Regions from separate parts of the Vibrio sp. KUL80 genome, predicted to be linked through region 1. Evidence: riboswitches for the same ligand, from Rfam matches in the RefSeq annotation. Region 1 holds a riboswitch; the other holds the start of a gene.

Region 1 (9,408 bases):
ACACGGCGAACTTGCCTTGCTCATCGACACAGACCACTGCCGGATCCGTGCGTTTATCGTTTACAAGAGAAGCAATAGTGCGTGAAACAATCCCTGTCGCACAGATAAATATGTGAGCATCGTATTTGGAAAACCGTTCCGATATAAATTGCGAAAGCGGCAATTCCAATTTCTGAGTACGACTTAAAGGACTTTTAACACCATGTGTAACAAACACATCGGCAAAAGGAAGATCGCGCCCCAGCTTAGTGGCGATTTGAGTTCCATTTTTAGTGATGGCGTAGATGGCAATTTTCTTCATATCTACGTCGTCTCTAAGTTAAAGCTACTGTTTCATTGCTAATAACAGGCTGACTTGGAATCGAATTCAGATCATCCTGTTTACCGCGAAGAACACCGCTACGACTGCGAATCGATAGCTGCACCATCGAAAAATATCGGTGCTCTTCAGGTACATCATCTAGGTTGGTGTAGATCTCTTGTCGTTCAGTCGTTGCATGCGACACATAGGTAGCATTATTTTGTAGTCCAAGTTGTTTGAACTTAGCGGATAGCGCAGGGATCATCCTTCCAGCTTTGATAAACATGATTGTGTCAAACTCCGCGACCAATCTATCTAGACACTCGATTCCATAAGTTGTCGGTACCACGCAGAATCGTTCTCTACCGTCAGCAAGGGGGATCTTTGTAACCGCAGGCACGGCGGTAATTGATGTAATTCCGGGGACGATCTCTGGCATTAGCTCTGGCACCAAAGCTGAAAGCTCTTCTTGAATATAAGCCCAAGTACTGAATACCGACGGGTCACCCTCGGTGACAAATACCACTGATTTCCCTAACCTTAGATGCTGGAGGATGCTCGTTGCTGCAGATTGCCAAGCAGGCACATTAACCGACGCATCGCGCGTCATCGGAAAGTGCAAAAAACAACGCTCACCCAAAATATCGCTCTCGGCAATAGCGCCAGTGACAATCTCCCACGCAAATGAATCCGCTTTGCCTTTGTTCTTCTCGGGAATAGCGATAACATCTGCAGTCTGAATCAAACGAGCAGCTTTTAGTGTCAACAACTCACTATCTCCTGTCCCAACGCCAACTGCGTACAACTTTCCTAATGGTGTATCGGTCATGAAACTACTCCATATCACGCAGTAACTCTGCGTCTTTCGATGATTGTTCTTGATTTTTGATGATGCAAAAAAGGTGTATAGGATTCTCAGCCTGGTATCGGTGATAGTGAGCCAGTGGTTGAAGATGCGATATGTTGATTAACTGAACATCAAAGTCGACGGAATTCGTTCTAAGCCATTGATACACTTCACTTGCCGTGTCAAACGTCACCGCCGAAACCACCATTCGCCCATGGCTATGCAATCTTTCCCAGCACAGCTCCAATATGTCATTCATTTGACCTCGCGACCCACCGATGAACACGGCATTGGGTGATGGCAGTTCAGGTAACCCTGCGGGCGCTTTGTGTTTTATCAACTGGACATTGTCTGTCGCATGAGAACGACGGTTCGCTTCGATAGCGTCAAAGCACTCAGCATTACACTCGACCGCATAAACCGTCCCCTCAACCGCAAACTTCGCGGCTTCAATAGCTATCGACCCGGACCCCGCGCCGATATCCCAAACAACATCTTCTGCTTGCACTTTTAGTTGAGTGATGGCGAGATTTCGTATCGATTCCTTAGTGATGAGGCCATTTTTCGGTGTGCGCTTTGCAAAGCTGTGATCACTGGCAAACTGACCATGTCCACCCCACCTAATGTCAACAAGACGCTCGGCAACAATAATATTCAGGCTGTCGAAGTCGTGTTGACAGTTGGCTAACTCTTCAACGTTGAAGCTCGTGATCCTTTCTTCTACGCTACCCAACTGCTCACACACGCTGAGCTTCCATTGCAACTGGTGAAACTCAACCAGGTGCGACGCTATCCTCTGAGGTGTATTGGTACCATCCGTCAACAACACGTAGAGCTCTGCACTTTGCATTTGCGAGACGATGCCAATGAGCTCTCTGCCATGCAAAGAGAGGTATTGCGCCCTAGGCCACGAGATACCTAAGCGAGAGAATGCAAGCTGAGGCGAACTGTGTGATGGGATGAAGGCAAGCTCTTGTTTCGGTAGCTGCTTAAGTAACGTGGTTCCAATACCGAAAAACAGCGGATCGCCTGATGCTAAAACAACCACTCCGCCCTCTGCACTCTCTTCTATGACCTGTAGCAACCAAGATGAAAAGCCATCAGTCATATCTAAGAACAAGCCCTTGAACTGGGGAAACCAAGCAAGATGCCGAGGGTGCCCTGCTACAACACGTGCCTGGCTGACAGCATTAACAGCCTTGCTTGAAAGGCTAACGCAACCATCCTCTTGAACACCGACTACGGTAATATTGATCGCCATAACTACACCGTCTGGTAGAGCAAGGCATGAATGGTGGACACGACTAATGGACTACCGCCTTTGCGCCCCACACTGGTAATGAAGTCGACTTTTTTTTGCTCTAGCAAAGCCTGCTTGGACTCTTGAGCATTGACGAATCCAACCGGAATACCAATGATGAGTGCCGGCTCTATCTCTCCGTCGTCAACCATTCTTAGTACTTCAAATAAGGCGGTTGGCGCATTTCCAACCGCTATAATCGCGTTGTCCAGCAACCCTTGGTCCCGTGCCTTTCTCATGGCTCCCACCGCTCGAGTTTCACCAAGCATGCGCGCTTTGTGAATGACCTCGAGGTCGCTGATAAAACAATGGACCCCATTGCCGTAAACCTGAATTCGTTGCTTACTAATGCCACTTGATATCATGGTAACGTCACTGACAATTGGGCATCCCTGTTGCAATGCCGTAACACCAGCGTCGACCGCATCTTGACTAAAGCGATACAGCTTCGAAAACTCAAAATCTCCCGTGGTATGAATTGCTCGTCTTACGACTTCCCAGCTTTTATTATCAAAGTGGTGTCCGCCATGAAACTGTTCTATTTCTTGATCAATTATCGAGAACGAGTCCGTTTCAATTTCACGCCCTTTTTTAGTAAGCTGATGCATACATTCGGGGAGAGCGATATTGGCTTGAGTAGAGTTCATCATTGTTACCCTGTAGCTTCCATTCGAATAGGTTGATGTGAACGCCCTAGTGGAGACCCATCGAAATCAATCAAGATCACATCAATTTCCAGTCCACACTTGACGTAGTAAAGTGCATGTTTTTGGGTTTCATTGCACAATCGGTTAAAGAAGGTTTTAGGATGGTGTTTACTCACCAAATTGAGAACATGCCGTCCTGTGTTTGCATGCGCTATCTCGCGACAAACAGCACTATCTATCTCTTCTTCTAGCGCCAACTGAGATAGGTGAGAAAAATCAATACCGTGGCCCGATACGTGTGTCATCATGCGCCCTGATACCAACTTTCCCATTTTGCCAATCATGGTGACCAAAATGACTTTGTTAAGCTGATACCGCTTTGCGGCCCGCAGACCTACGCCAATGAAATCGCCTGCTTGAATTAACGCCATCGGATTTACATCAGGCAACATGTTGGTTGCTGCCTTTTCTGAGCGACTGCCAGTAGTCAGGACAATAGTGTCGAGATCATTTGACGCGGCAATTTGGATCGATTGACGCACCGACGCGGCATACGCAGACGTCGAGTAAGGCTTTACCGTACCTCGCGTTCCTAATATCGAAATACCACCTAACAATCCAAGTCGGTCGTTGATTGTTTGCTTAGCAACTTGCTCACCATTGGGAACGATGATTGTCAACTCAACCCCAAAGGTATTCTGTAGCTCTATCGGCGCACTCACCCACTCTAATTGTGCCATTTCGATAATATTGGCTCTCGGTACTGGATTAATAGCCGCACTCCCGACTGGTAACTCTAATCCTGGTTTGGTTACCACAGCAACACCATGGCCACCTTTGAGCCTGATCCCCTTATTAGCCGATAGCTTTGCGCTGCATTGGATTTCTAATCCATGCGTGCAGTCGGGGTCATCTCCCGCATCTTTTTTCACGCCAACTAAAACAGACGTATCTATCTCCATCCGTTCAAGCTGAAAGGTGACCCATTGTTTGTTTGGTATTTGTATAGTGATGTGTTTGCTTGGCAGTTGTTCAATCAAACCACGAACCGCTGCTCTTGCTGCCGCTGCAGCACAAGCACCCGTGGTATAACCCTCTCTAAGGTCACGTTTCGATTTTGAACACTTGAGTTTGCCCACAAAATACATCTCTCTAGTCATTTGTGCATAAAATGGACAGGTGTCGATATCTATCGATAAACGACGCTGAGTGATCCCGCCCAGGTTGTTAAATGGGTATGGTTGTTTGGCAAGGCTCTGACTTTCGAGATGACTCTCGATCACAGTTGCGGGTACAGTCCAGGAGTTACACCTGATTCACTTTTGTCTACAAAAGTAGTTACCAAATAACTTTGTAAGTATTTTTTGCTTTAAAACTCTCAATACAGTTAGCGAACAAATAACTATTGTGATGTCGTTAATCCAAGGGACTAATAAACTAAGCGATCATTTCGCAAGCTGATGAGACTAAAAGTAATAACAGAGTCACAAACACAATGTTTTGAAATACCGACTCTACAGCTTCAATTACAATCAACTTCAACTCCTTTATCTTTACAGCCGTTTGCACTGACGCCCTTAGTTTATTTACTGCGGCAAATCTTAGTCCAAATCAACAGAATAAGTCTTGCCACAGTCAATACATTAGCGGCGCATTACATGGCTTGTTTATACAGAGCCAATACCTCTTCAGGGCTAGGCTGTCTTGGGTTACCACCTAAACAGACATCAGCCATCGCTTTATCAATCCAACCGCTCAGATCCGTTTCAGCAATATTCAACTCACCAAAGCCTGAAGGGATACCGACTTCCTTAGAAAGCTTGTTGATTAGATCGACTGCAAGCGTGGCAGCTTGAACATCGTTCAAGTCAAACGTGATACCACCCATCGCTTCCGCTACCGCGCGGAAAGGTTCTGGATTTGTCTCTGCGTTGAACTGACAAACGACTGGCAATAGAATCGCATTACACACACCGTGTGGTAGATCATGAGTTGCGCCTGGTTGGTGCGCCATCGCGTGTACGAGACCTAAACCTGCACTATTGAAAGACATCCCTGCAAGGAATTGAGCACAGGCCATCTGCTCACGCGCTTCAAGGTTTGAGCCATCTTCAACCGCAACAGGAAGCCATTTGGCAATCAAACGGATCGCTTCTAGCGCTGTTGGTTTAGTTAATGTATGAGCGCCTGGCGTCACATAAGACTCGATAGCATGGGTCAGCGCATCCATACCGGTCGCTGCCGTTACTGATTTAGGCAACCCAACCATTAGCGTTGGATCGTTAACCGCAACATCTGGAATTTGCTTCGCGTCAACGATAACCATTTTTACAGCATTATCTTCATCGGTAATGACCGAGTTAGAAGTCATTTCGGCAGAAGTACCAGCCGTTGTATTGATCGCGACAAAGAACGCACCCTCATTTTTAACAAGGCCGACGCCATTAAAGTCACAGATATCACCTTCGTTTGACGTCACAATGCGAATAGCTTTAGCGCAATCTACTGGACTACCGCCACCGACTGCAATGAAACAGTCACAACCCGATTCTTGGTAAAATGCCGCGCCCTTTCTAACCAAGCTAGCCGTGGGATTCGGAGTCACTTCACTAAAAACAACGTACTCAAAATCTGCGTCTTTTAGTGCAGCAAACAGCGAATCTAAAATTCCAAGATCAACCAAATTTTTGTCAGTAACGACCAAAGCCTTGTTGAGATTCTTCTGAGCCAGAATAGCAACAGATTCTTCAACTGCTCCTTCACCAGTAAAACTCAACTTTGGTACATTTAGTGCAAAAGCCATAACAGCATTCCTCTACATAAGATAACTGTAGACATTGTAACCATACAAAGGCGTTCATAATGTGTCTTAACAACGAAACAAGACAAGACGACAAATAATTACAGCGATGTGCCAATTTATTAGTATTACAGTATAATAAATAAACAAAAAGCCAGGTCTTTTACGGAGCCTGGCTTTGTCTTTAAGTGTCGATGGAAGTTAGATCATTGCATTCTCTAATAGGTCTTCCTTCTGCGTCATCATATTTTCATCTCGGAACTCTTGTGGCGTCATTCCATGTGCATTCTTAAATACTTTACAAAAATAACTTGAACAGGAGTAACCTAAATTACTAGCGATGCGCGAAACAGGCCAATCACTATATTGCAACATTTTCTTAGCACCTATTAAACGTTGACTATTAAGATAATGGTTGAATCCAACCCCTACCTCTTTCTTAAACAACTTACTAAAATAATGTGGACTCAAATAGACATACTCTGCAACATCTTCCAACTTTAAGTCTTCGAAATAATGCCGTTCAATATATCGTATTGCTTTGTGTATACGAGTATGACTTGACTTAATTTGGCTATCGCTTGCAAACAACGACTTAATATCACTTTTATCATTGATGACCATCACATCCAACTTACTCTTGACCGAATCATCAATCAGTGTCTTTAGTAAGTCGGCGGAAGCAAACAGCCGCTTGTAATCAATTTGCGGTATTTGGTCATAGTATTCAACGAGTTCAGGATCTTTCATCCAACTATTATCAATTTCTTGCACATCATCCAGATTGACTGGGTCATCAAGTTTTACCTGGCCGCATAGCGCAAAACCAACAAGACTACCTCCTATCTCAATGGGAATTGAAAAGTCCGTCAACCCTGCATGACACTTGTATATGCAGGGCCGGTTAACCTTTGTCGCCTCCAACCCGCCGCACCGATCACTTGCTCTGCACTTCTCATTCAATGATCGATTCTTGCGGATCTTTATACAAAACTTACTAAAGTTAATGCTGTCAGATACTTCTTTTCCCTCTAGATTCACCAGAACAACGGCCAAACCCGTAGCATAAGCAAAGTCCTGCATGACTTTAGTGATACCCTTCGACTCAAAAACTAGATCCGTGTTCACTCTGTCACCTTACTCATTACGCTTAAACTGGTTAAAAAACACACTACACAGTATCCAACTACAATTCAGTGATACATATCCCAATGTAATTGAACCAGCGTTTTGATTGTATTTTAAGACGTCAGAAACATCGTCTAGGTCTCACTCTGTTAAGCTATCTCGTATAAAAACCACCCAGTTAGCTAAATCTACTGCTCTTGAAGCTCTAAGCCTTTCGTAATGAAGAATCGGTAACCTGCTCCACCAATGATTGCCCCAACGACCGGTGCGATGATTGGCACAATGAAGTACGGGATGTCTCTCGCACCTGTGAATGTGTTCTCTCCCCAGCCCGCTATAAACGTAAACACCCTAGGGCCGAAATCACGAGCAGGGTTCATCGCAAAGCCAGTCAACGGTGCGGTTGCAGCACCAATAACAGCAACCAGAATACCGATCAATAGTGGCGCTAATGGACCTTTTGGAACACCATTGCCATCATCGGTTAACGCAAGAATCAGCCCCATCAACGTCGCAGTAATAACCACCTCAACGAACGCTGCCTTAAACACAGTAATTTCAGGGTTTGGGAAAGTGGTAAAAATACCCGCTAAAGCGAGGCTTTCTTCGCTACCTCTAGTGATATTGTTGGTTAGCTCATAGGCGACGAAAAGATCGGAGAAAATTAGATACGCAATGGTTACACCAAAAAAAGCACCGGCGGTTTGAGCGACAATATAAGGTGCTACTCTTTTACCTTCAAAGTTTGCGAACAACCATAGCCCTATTGTTACCGCAGGGTTTAAATGAGCTCCTGATATTCCCGCTGCCAAGTACACGGCAAGGGCAATTGCCAAGCCCCATACAATGCAGATTTCCCACAAACCAAATGCTGCACCGGCGAGAATCGCGGATGCTAAACAACTCGCACCAAAAAACAAAAATAGCCCTGTTGCGAAGAACTCAGCTACACACTGAGATTTTAAGCTCTTAGTCATATTTCTACCTACCGTGTTACTAAATAAATACGCACACTGAACTAAAACGTTTTGTCTATACATACAACAAACCTCGCCTTGTTCAACCCTAAAGAAAATCAATAAAACATTAGACTATAATTTTAATTCTCAATGGTAGTATATTGCTTAACACCACGGTTACCTATGATTAAAAAACGCTCTATCATATAAAAATATCATGCTTAGCATCAAACTAAAACCAACTATAATTATTAATACCAATGCCTTACAACCACTTAAGGCTCTGAGAATTAGTAGTAAAATTGTGACATTAATAAATAGTAGAAATTTCCATCCGGTCACAAATATTCAAATTATTTGATTTACTGCACGTTTTAAAAAATGTCTGATCACAATTATTTATTATATCGCGCTCCTGAGCAAAGCCCATATTTTCAAGCTCTAACGTGTCAATGAACAATTTTTTACCATCGTGATGATAAATTTTTGCACATCACCCGCACAAACATGCCAATTTTTTCCATTTAGTTTTAATGATAATAGGTTGCTGAAAAATGACGCACTATTTAATTATTCTTTGAAAGTTGAGGTAGTTATGCAACAAGAAGCTCTAGGTATGGTTGAAACAAAAGGTCTAACCGCCGCGATTGAAGCCGCTGACACTATGGTTAAGTCCGCAAACGTAAATCTGGTGGGTTACGAAAAAATTGGCTCTGGCTTAGTTACTGTCATCGTTCGTGGTGACGTTGGTGCCGTAAAAGCCGCCACTGACGCGGGTGCATCTGCAGCAGCAAACGTAGGTGATATCGTCGCAACTCACGTGATCCCTCGCCCACACACCGACGTGGAGAAAATTCTTCCCAAAGGAATTGAGTAATGGATGACAACCTAGTTGACCAAGTCATGGCTCAAGTCATGACAAAAGTAATGGATCATCAGGGTACAGATGAGTCCTCACAAGGGACAACAACAAGAGGCAATACAATGGTCGAGAAAACTTGTGGATTGACAGAGTTCGTTGGCACAGCCATTGGCGACACTATCGGTTTGGTTATCGCAAACGTAGATAACGAAGTGCTAGAGGCGATGAAGCTTGAAAAGAAGTACCGCTCAATCGGTATTCTCGGAGCACGTACTGGAGCAGGGCCACACATTATGGCAGCTGATGAAGCTGTCAAAAGTACTAACACGGAAGTTATCTCAATTGAACTACCCCGCGACACTAAAGGTGGTGCAGGGCACGGTTCATTGATTGTATTTGGTGGCGATGACGTTTCTGATGTACGTCGTGCAGTCGAAGTCGCACTAAAAGAATTAGACCGAACCTTTGGTGACGTCTATGCCAACGATGCTGGTCACATCGAGCTTCAATACAGTGCACGTGCAAGTTACGCCTTAGAAAAAGCGTTTGGTACACCATTGGGTA
Region 2 (9,408 bases), on a different replicon from region 1:
TGGTTGTCACTTTCAGCATGCACAGGCCTGTCTCGTACTGGCCGGTGACCTTACTGGCAGTCACCTAGGAAAGAAGATGGGATGTGAGTCCTACCAACATGGACTTCGAAAGCCCGTTCAAAAGCTTACCAACTGGTTGCCGTGGACCTACAAGGCCTCTCTATTGTCTCCTATTGACCAGCACTGTCAGCGTTGGTCTCGCTGGCAGCGGGTTCTGGCTAAATTGCCTTTGTATCGACATCGCCTCACACCAAACATTGTCAATATCGAATGGTAAAGGCAGAACCTGTCATTAAATAACGATACTATAGCGGCTCAACCCTTTGTTTCTGCTGTGGCTTTACCAGTTGAAACTGTGCCAAGCTGGAGTGTCTGTGTTTCAACAATCTATCGCCATACTTTCCAATCTACCCTTGCATCGTCGAGTTCTCCTACTCGCGATACCTATGGTGCTATCTAATATCACCGTCCCTCTGCTTGGACTAGTTGATGCCGCTGTAATTGGCCACCTTGAACACTCGTGGTACCTCGGTGGTGTGGCGCTTGGCAGCACGATGATCAGTGTGACATTTTGGTTGCTCGGATTTTTGCGAATGTCCACAACAGGTCTCACCGCTCAGTGTTTTGGTGCTGAGGATAATCGCTCTCTAGGTTTGGTCTTTTTACAAGGTAGCGTGATGGCGCTTGGATTCGCGCTGGTATTTTTGCTCCTGCATACCTTTATTGCTGATCTGATTTTTTCGCTGAGCTCGGCGAGTGAAGAAGTAAAGCACTACGGCTACCAGTACTTCGCCATTCGTGCATGGAGCGCACCGGCAGCACTGATGAATTTTGTACTGCTTGGTTGGCTACTTGGCACCCAAAACGCGAAGGCACCAATGTGGATGGTGATCATTACTAATGTGGTCAACATTGGCCTCGATGTATTGTTTGTCATTGGGTTGGGATGGAAAGTGGAAGGTGCGGCACTCGCGTCAGTGATTGCCGATTACTCGGGGTGTGCGTTTGGTCTTTGGTGCGTCATGCGAACCTGGCGTCAGCGAAATCTTCCTAAGCTACTGAGTTTGGTTTCGGAAGTCAGCCGAGGCATTGGTCGTTTCGTAAAGCTCAATCGAGACATTTTCCTACGCTCACTGTGCTTGCAAGCCACATTTAGTTTCATGACCTTCCAGGGTGCTGCATTTGGAGACGATATCGTGGCAGCCAATGCGGTACTCATGAGCTTTCTGATGATCATTTCCTATGGGATGGATGGTTTTGCTTACGCCATGGAAGCGATGGTTGGAAAAGCGATTGGCGCGAAGAGCCGAAGTGAGCTTGTTGACTCGCTCGTGGCTACCTTCTTCTGGAGTGTCGTGATCTGCCTAGTGTTGACCTTGGTTTTTGGCGCGTTAGGGCAAGGGCTTATTACCATGATTACCTCAATAGAGAGCGTTCAGATAGAGGCTGGACACTATTTGCCCTGGTTAATTGCTATGCCGCTAGTGTCGATGTGGTGCTTTCTATTTGATGGCATTTTTATTGGCGCCACAAAGGGCAAGGATATGAGAAACAGTATGTTTGTCGCGACGTGTTGCTTCTTTGGCGTTTTCTTTGCCGCGAGCAGTTTAGGCAATCATGCACTTTGGCTGGCGATGCTGACCTTTATGGGAATGCGCGGAGTGGGGCTAGGCGTGATATTTTGGCGTCAATGGAAGGGCAACCGGTTTTTGGTGAGTTAGGATTCTCAAAGAATAAAGGCGACTTACTGTCGCCTTTATCGTTTTTGGTACAAGTCACTAATGGACTCAGAACAATCGGTTTAAGCCGTTAAGCGCAGCAACACGATATGCCTCTGCCATGGTTGGGTAGTTGAAGGTGGTATTCACAAAATACTCGATGGTATTTGCTTCACCTTTCTGTTCCATGATAGCTTGGCCGATGTGAATGATCTCCGCGGCGCGCTCACCAAAACAGTGAATACCTAGGATTTCTTTCGTCTCTCTATGGAATAGGATCTTCAAGCTTCCGACATCTTTGCCTGCAATCTGTGCGCGCGCGAGATGTTTGAACGAAGAGCGACCTACCTCATAAGGAATTTTGGCTTCCGTTAACTCTTGTTCGGTTTTACCGACTGAGCTGATCTCTGGAATGGTGTAGATACCTGTTGGGATATCTTCAATCAATTTACCTTCAGCTTCGCCACGCGTAATCGCCTGTGCAACAAATCGACCTTGGTCATACGCCGCGCTTGCTAGGCTAGGGTAGCCAATCACATCCCCTACTGCGTAGATATGAGACACTTCGGTTTGATAATTCGTATCGACTTTAAGCTGCCCACGAGAGTCAGCAATCAGACCCACCGCGTCTAGGTTAAGCGCATCGGTATTACCGGTACGACCGTTGGCATACAGTAGGCAGTCGGCACGCATCTTCTTGCCGGAGTTCAGATGGATAATCACGCCATCTTCAGTGCCCTCAATCTTGGCGTAAGTTTCGTCATTACGAATCATCATGCCACTGTTCCAGAAGTGATAAGACAGAGAGTCCGACATCTCATTGTCTAGAAACGCTAAGAGACGTTCACGCGTGTTGATAAGATCGGTTTTCACATCTAAACCACGGAAAATCGACGCGTATTCACAACCAATCACACCAGCCCCATAGATGATGATGTGTCTTGGATCGTGCTCAAGTGACAAAATTGAGTCGCTGTCATAGATGCGTGGATGGTTAAAGTCGACATCTGCTGGGCGGTAAGGTCTTGAACCTGTTGCGATAACAAACTTGTCTGCAGAATACGTATCGACAGTGCCATCTGACTTGGTCACCTCTAGACTATTCTCGCTAACGAAGCGCGCAGTGCCGTAAAGTAGGGTACATTCATTGCGGTCGTAGAAACCTTGGCGCAATCTAGTCTGTTTATCGATGACAGTTTTAGCGTGCCCTAGAATATTGGAAAACGTTGAATGCAGACTGGTGTTATTGCCGCAAAATAGAGGGTTGCTGTTGAACTCAATGATGCGGCTAACCGCATGACGCAAAGCTTTAGAAGGGATGGTTCCCCAGTGTGTACACCCACCACCAACGCTGCTCTCTTTTTCGATGATCGCGACGTTTAGGCCAGCTTTAGTCAGCCCCATAGCAGCACCTTCACCACCCGGACCACTGCCTATCACGATGGCATCAAAATGTTTGGAGCGACTCATATAGTATCCTCGTTGTTTTCCACACCGTTTGGCTCTTAGATAAACCATCAAGGCTTCTAGCCATGCCAACGATGCTTAGGGTTCTTACACTAACAATGGCGAAATTTTAACGGATTATTAACTTAGGTAAATATTACTGCATGAATAGAGTGTGAAAGATCACGCAGTTTTATTGAGGCTTAGCATCGGATAAACGTTTGATGTATGTAAAGTAGTGACACTTACTCGAGTAGAGCCATAGGTTAATGAATTGAGATGCGTAAGCGTTTTTGATAAAAATCGCTATTCACACACTTATACAAAGTGACTATTCGCGCTATATTACAAGCACTCCCTCAATTGCCGTCATCGATGGTAACCAACAAGAGCATCTAGGTTATACATGAAATCAATGGGTATTCGTGCACAACAAAAAGAAAAAACGCGTCGTTCATTGATCGATGCTGCTTTTAGCCAATTGAGTGCTGATCGCAGTTTTTCGAACTTGAGCTTACGTGAAGTCGCGCGCGAAGCCGGTATCGCTCCAACCTCTTTCTATCGTCACTTTAAAGATATGGATGAGCTTGGATTGACCATGGTAGATGAAGGGGGGCTGCTGCTCAGGCAGTTAATGAGACAAGCGCGCCAACGTATTGTCAAAGAAGGCAGTGTGATCCGTACTTCGGTCGAGACGTTTATGGAGTTTATAGAAAGCAGTCCCAACGTGTTCCGCTTATTGCTACGCGAACGCTCTGGAACCTCTTTCGATTTTCGTGCCGCGGTGGCCCGAGAGATCCAACATTTTTCGGCTGAGTTAACCGAGTATTTGGTTAGCACAGGTATGGACCGCGACGAGGCATTTGCACAAGCAGAGGCTTCTGTCGTTCTCGTGTTCAGTTCAGGAGCAGAGGCATTAGACCTCAGCAAAAAAGAAAGATATGAACTGGCGGAGAGGTTAATTGTCCAACTTAGGATAGTGGCCAAAGGTGCACACTGGTATCGCAAAGAACGTGAAAGAAACCGTCAAAAAGAAGGGTCGAACTAATGTCCAATGAAGTGTCCTCCGAAAACCGCGACAGCGGTAAGAAAACCCTAGTACTCGCGCTTATTGCAGGTATGTGTGGTAATGCAATGTTGTCTTGGCTGACCATCAGCGAAGTGGCGTTCTCAGTTTTCCCACTGATTGCACTTGTGCTGTCAGTGCAAGCTCTTTATCAAGAGTATCTTAAAAACCCAATCCCAGAAGATTTCCCACTAGTCGGTCTAGCGGCTTTCTTTGTGGGCGCATTTGGTCATTCTGCCTTTACTAAGGCGCAGTATCCAGATGCCGGTTCCAACTTCTTCGCCATCATGGTGGTGTTAGTATTGCTGTTTTGGATTGGCAAAAAGATGGGTTACATCCTCAAAGAAGCATAAGAGTGCTTCTTGGGTAATAAAAAACGAGCCGCGAATGGCTCGTTTTTTTGTATCGGAGGCTTGATACTTAGGCTTTACGCTCTAGTAAAACACCCGCTTCAATATGATGAGTGAACGGGAACTGGTCAAACAGTGCAAAGCGTGTGATGTGGTGAGTTTCACCTAACACATCTAGGTTGTCTTTTAGGGTTTCTGGGTTACAAGAGATATATAGAATACGCTCATAGCCTTGAACCATCTTACAGGTATCGATATCCATGCCTGCGCGTGGTGGATCAACAAAAATCGTGTTGCAGTTGTAACTCTTCAGATCAACGTTTTGTTGTTGCAGACGTCGAAACTCACGCTTACCTTCCATTGCTTCAGTGAACTCTTCTGCTGACATACGAATGATCTGTACGTTATCAATCTTGTTCGCTGCAATGTTGTATTGTGCTGACTCTACCGATGGTTTTGCTAACTCAGTCGCTAGTACTCGTTCGAAGTTTTGCGCCAGCGCCAATGAGAAGTTACCGTTACCGCAATAAAGCTCGAGTAGGTCACCCTTGCTGTCTTGAGTACAGTCGACGGCCCATTCCAGCATCTTTTGTGCGACCGGACCGTTTGGCTGAGTGAAGCTGTTCTCTACTTGCTGATAGTGGTATGGCTGACCATTTACATGCAGTGTTTCTACGACATAGTCTTGGTCCATCACAATCTTCATCTTGCGCGCACGCCCAATTAGATTCAGCTTAAAGCCCTCATCATTCAGGCGCTGCTTCAATGCTTGCGCTTGTTCTTTCCATGCATCATCAAGTTGGCGATGGTAAAGAAGAGACACAAGGATTTCGCCGCTCATTGTCGATAGGAAATCAACCTGGAACAGTTTCTTTCTCAGAACCTCATTACCTTTCATGGCGTCCATCAGTAGCGGCATTAGGTCGTTGATAAGACGGCTAGCGGCTGGGAACTGATCAACACGGTATTTCTCACGAGTCTCTTGGTTAAACATGATGTAGTACATGTCGTCACCCTCGTGCCATACGCGGAATTCGGCACGCATGCGATAGTGCTTTTCTGGTGAAGTAAATACTTCGAGTTCAGGTGCAGAATACGGCGCCATCATATCGATCAAACGTTGAGATTTTTCTTCAAGTTGAACTTGATAGCCTTCTGGTGTGAAGTCGAGATTTGCCATGGTAATTGCCTATCGTCGTAATGAGTTATCTAAAAGGAGGGCAGATTTTATTCAATCTCCCGTCGTTGTCCAGTGTTTCCCCGAATTGTCTCGTATTCTAACCGCGCATTTATAGCTTAGTTCAATCCGTTATGGACAAATAATCAATCAGTTAATAACATGCGTCCCTAGCTGGTGTGAGAATCAACAAGGACTCTCACTGAAAAGGGAATCTGGTGTAACTCCAGAACTGACGCGCAGCGGTAATAGAGAACGAACCCTCAAGAAGACACTGTTGATCAGACGGGAAGTCGAGTTAGTAGGCGGGGATAGGCATTATCCCAAGGCTCTAAAGTCCGAATACCTGCCAGCAATCGACTCGATGTAATAAATGGAATGCTCGAGTCGTAAGGACTTACGCGATTTAGGACAACATAACTAATGAACAAATCATTTTTGGCGATAGCAGTGGCTGCATCGCTCTCTTCTTATGCTTCTTTTTCACTGGCTCAAGACAGCACCGTTAATAGTGACGAAACTATGGTGGTCACTGCAAACCGATTTGAACAGGCTGAGGATAAAGTTATTGCGCCAGTGAGTGTAGTAACTCGTCAAGAGATTGAAGTTTCGCAGGCAAAGAGCTTATCTGACGTATTACGTCGATTGCCGGGTATCGAAATTGCTCAAAACGGTGGCAGGGGGCAAGCTACCTCAGTATATCTACGAGGTACGAACAGCAACCAAACTCTAGTATTAGTTGATGGAGTGCGTTACAGCAGTGATACCACGGGGTTATCAATTAATCATTTCCCTATTGGTCTCGTTGAACAGGTTGAAGTGATTCGCGGTCCGAGTGCTGCCATTTATGGTTCTGATGCCATTGGTGGGGTTATTAATATCATTACTCGCACCAACGATAACAGAGAGCGGAAGCAGATTAATATCGGAGCGGCAAGTCATGACGGTCGCGAGGCGAACTTCACTGCTAAAACGAAGATGAATGATAACGGCCATATTCAAATAGCTGGTGGGTATGAGCAGAATGACGGTTATGACTTTAAGTCAGCTCAGGATGGTACTAAGTACGGATATGAAAGTCGTAACATGCATCTGGGTTATAAACACGATTTTAATAGTAACTGGAGTGCTCTAGTCGACTATCGTTGGTTTGACAGTTTGACGGATTACAATTCATCAGGAGCTAAAAAAAAGGGTGCGACAGATAATCAGAACTTGGCGGGTCGTGTTGACTATCAAACCGAAGCTTATAAGTCATTCTTGACGTTGAGCTACGCTAAAGTAGAAAAAAAAGATTATTTGGAGTCTGTTGGTGAGAGTAATGCAGATACTATTCTCGACACCAGTGCACTCAATGCGCAATGGTCCAACCTATATCGAATTACCCAGCAGTATTCTCTTGGTGGCGGCTTAGACTATCGCAAAGAAGAACTGGCAGATGGCGCAATGAGTTGGGGAAGTGCTCATGCTTTAGCTGGAGAGAGTCGTGAAAACATCGGTGCTTACGTTTCTGGTAGAGCGGATTATGATAAGTTTTCTGCTGAGGCAAATGTGAGACACGATAAGCATGATAAATATGATAACTACACGACGTGGTCACTAGCAGGTCAATATCGCTTTACGTCGAATTATCAAGCATATGCGAGCGCGGGAACCGCATTTAAAGCTCCTAGTTATAACAGCTTGACTACCAATCCTGATTTACAACCGGAAGATTCACGTAACATCGAATTTGGCTTCGCAGGTTTGACTGGTTTCCTGGATTGGAAACTTTCTGCTTACCACAATAAAGTGAACAACCTAAACATTTGGTATTCAGTGCCTGGTAACCCTTGGGGTAAAACCTATAACATTGACGCAGATATTAAAGGTGTAGAGTTGGAGGGTCGTTTTAACACAGGACCAGTTCATCACACGGTGATTGCTGAGTACAAAGATCATAAAGATGACAATGGTACGCAGCTAGCAAGAAGGGCTAAGGAAAACTATAAGTGGATTGGTGAAGCTAATATCGGAGACTTTGATTTATCTCTGACTTACCTATACACAGGCAAGCGCTTAGACTTGCCGACCGCAAATCCAACTTCAGAAGATTACCTTCCAGCAACCGGGTTGTGGGATGCCGCGGTGTCTTACTGGATAGCTGATAATGTTGCGCTAAGAGCAAGAGTCGACAACTTGTTAGACGAAGAGTACGAGACTGCGAAAGGGTATAGTTCGCCGGGCCGAACGTTCTTTGCGTTGGCTACAGTTAATTTCTAACTTGGTATAATCATTTGTTATAAAGCCACTACACCAGTGGCTTTATTTTTCGTTTGCAGGAATTCTCCATGAAAAACGTCATCATCAGCTGGTCCTCTGGCAAAGATTCCACTCTTACCTTCGAACGCCTAATGGAATCATCCGACTATAATGTTGTTGGTTTATATACTACCCATGTTAAAGGCGAAGTCCCTTTCCAGGTAACTCCTCTAGACGTAGTCCAAATGCAAGCCGATAGATTAGGCATGCCTTTGGTGACTATCGAACTGCCGGAAGTGTTCCCCGCTAATGACGTGTATCAGTCACTCGTTATAGAGGGCGTAAACGCGTCTGGCTTGAACGTAGAGGGCATTGCGTTTGGCGATATGTTCTGCAATGGGATCGTGGAGTATCGGCGCAGCTATGTCGAACCTGCGGGACTAGAAGCGGTGTTCCCACTAGTGGGTGAAGACAGCCATGATTTGGCAAACGAAATTCTAGATAGGGGAATCGAAACCGTTCTGGTCACTGTAGATAGAAATGTACTCTCAGAATCACTTTGCGGAAAACGATATTCACGTGAACTGATTGATGGATTGCCAACGGATGTTGACCCATGTGGCGAGGATGGTGAGTTTCACACTCTAGTTTGTAACTCGAAGTACTTTAGCCACCCTATAGAGATTCAATCTCACTCAGTAGAAACAGCACAGCGCTTTAGCCACCTTAGATACGAAGTCGCATCTTAGAGCTCATGACAGGTTTACCGTCTATTCAGTAGTGAAGTATCATGTGTTCGAACGGGCAACATAAGCTTAATACGATAACGATGAATAGAAAAAACATCCTAATGTTCGATTCTGGTGTTGGTGGTCTCTCGGTGTTTCAAGAGATCGCCTCACTATTACCCAGCGAAAACTACTTTTATCTCTTTGACAACGAAGCCTACCCTTATGGCGAGTTGGCACCAGATGTGCTAGTGGACAGAACGTGTCGCTTGGTTAGAAAAATGATGGTTCGTGAATCCATCGATATCGTGGTTATCGCCTGTAATACCGCGAGTACGATAGTGCTCCCGCACTTGCGAGAGTTACTGAGTATTCCAGTTGTCGGAGTTGTCCCGGCGATCAAACCCGCTTCATTACTATCGAAAAAAGCGGTTGGGCTCATTGCCACTCCAGCGACAATCACGCGCCAGTATACACACGACTTAATTCGGGATTTTGCAGACGACAAAGATGTTAAGCTTCTTGGTAATAGCCAGCTTGTCGATATGGCGGAAAAGAAACTAAGAAATCAAACGATCGATCTTGAGCAACTTAGAGAGATACTAAGTCCTTTGATTGGTAATATCGACGTTGCCGTTTTAGGGTGCACCCACTTCCCGTTAATCAAACAAGAGATATCTAT

Evidence for each region. Region 1 has a riboswitch for cobalamin ahead of AC6I8U_RS17750 (cobalt-precorrin-5B (C(1))-methyltransferase). Riboswitches for the same ligand answer to the same signal wherever they lie in the genome.
Region 2: another riboswitch for cobalamin. It lies ahead of AC6I8U_RS15720 (TonB-dependent receptor domain-containing protein); the one in region 1 lies ahead of AC6I8U_RS17750 (cobalt-precorrin-5B (C(1))-methyltransferase).

What each region holds. Positions count from the first base shown of each region.
Region 1 covers NZ_AP045842.1:242,853-252,260, forward strand. Annotated here, with positions in the region: gene AC6I8U_RS17730 (cobalamin biosynthesis protein) at 1-301, opposite strand, end outside; gene cobI (precorrin-2 C(20)-methyltransferase) at 315-1,130, opposite strand; gene cbiE (precorrin-6y C5,15-methyltransferase (decarboxylating) subunit CbiE) at 1,135-2,409, opposite strand; gene AC6I8U_RS17745 (precorrin-8X methylmutase) at 2,412-3,098, opposite strand; gene AC6I8U_RS17750 (cobalt-precorrin-5B (C(1))-methyltransferase) at 3,101-4,234, opposite strand; cobalamin riboswitch at 4,326-4,456, opposite strand; gene fucO (lactaldehyde reductase) at 4,750-5,898, opposite strand; gene AC6I8U_RS17760 (PocR ligand-binding domain-containing protein) at 6,097-6,978, opposite strand; gene AC6I8U_RS17765 (MIP/aquaporin family protein) at 7,212-8,000, opposite strand; gene pduA (propanediol utilization microcompartment protein PduA) at 8,578-8,859, shown strand; gene pduB (propanediol utilization microcompartment protein PduB) at 8,859-9,408, shown strand, end outside.
Region 2 covers NZ_AP045841.1:3,379,128-3,388,535, reverse strand. Annotated here, with positions in the region: gene AC6I8U_RS15750 (class I SAM-dependent methyltransferase) at 1-277, shown strand, start outside; gene dinF (MATE family efflux transporter DinF) at 375-1,721, shown strand; gene sthA (Si-specific NAD(P)(+) transhydrogenase) at 1,788-3,188, opposite strand; gene fabR (HTH-type transcriptional repressor FabR) at 3,571-4,212, shown strand; gene AC6I8U_RS15730 (YijD family membrane protein) at 4,212-4,583, shown strand; gene trmA (tRNA (uridine(54)-C5)-methyltransferase TrmA) at 4,651-5,760, opposite strand; cobalamin riboswitch at 5,916-6,125, shown strand; gene AC6I8U_RS15720 (TonB-dependent receptor domain-containing protein) at 6,181-8,019, shown strand; gene AC6I8U_RS15715 (Dph6-related ATP pyrophosphatase) at 8,088-8,747, shown strand; gene murI (glutamate racemase) at 8,828-9,408, shown strand, end outside.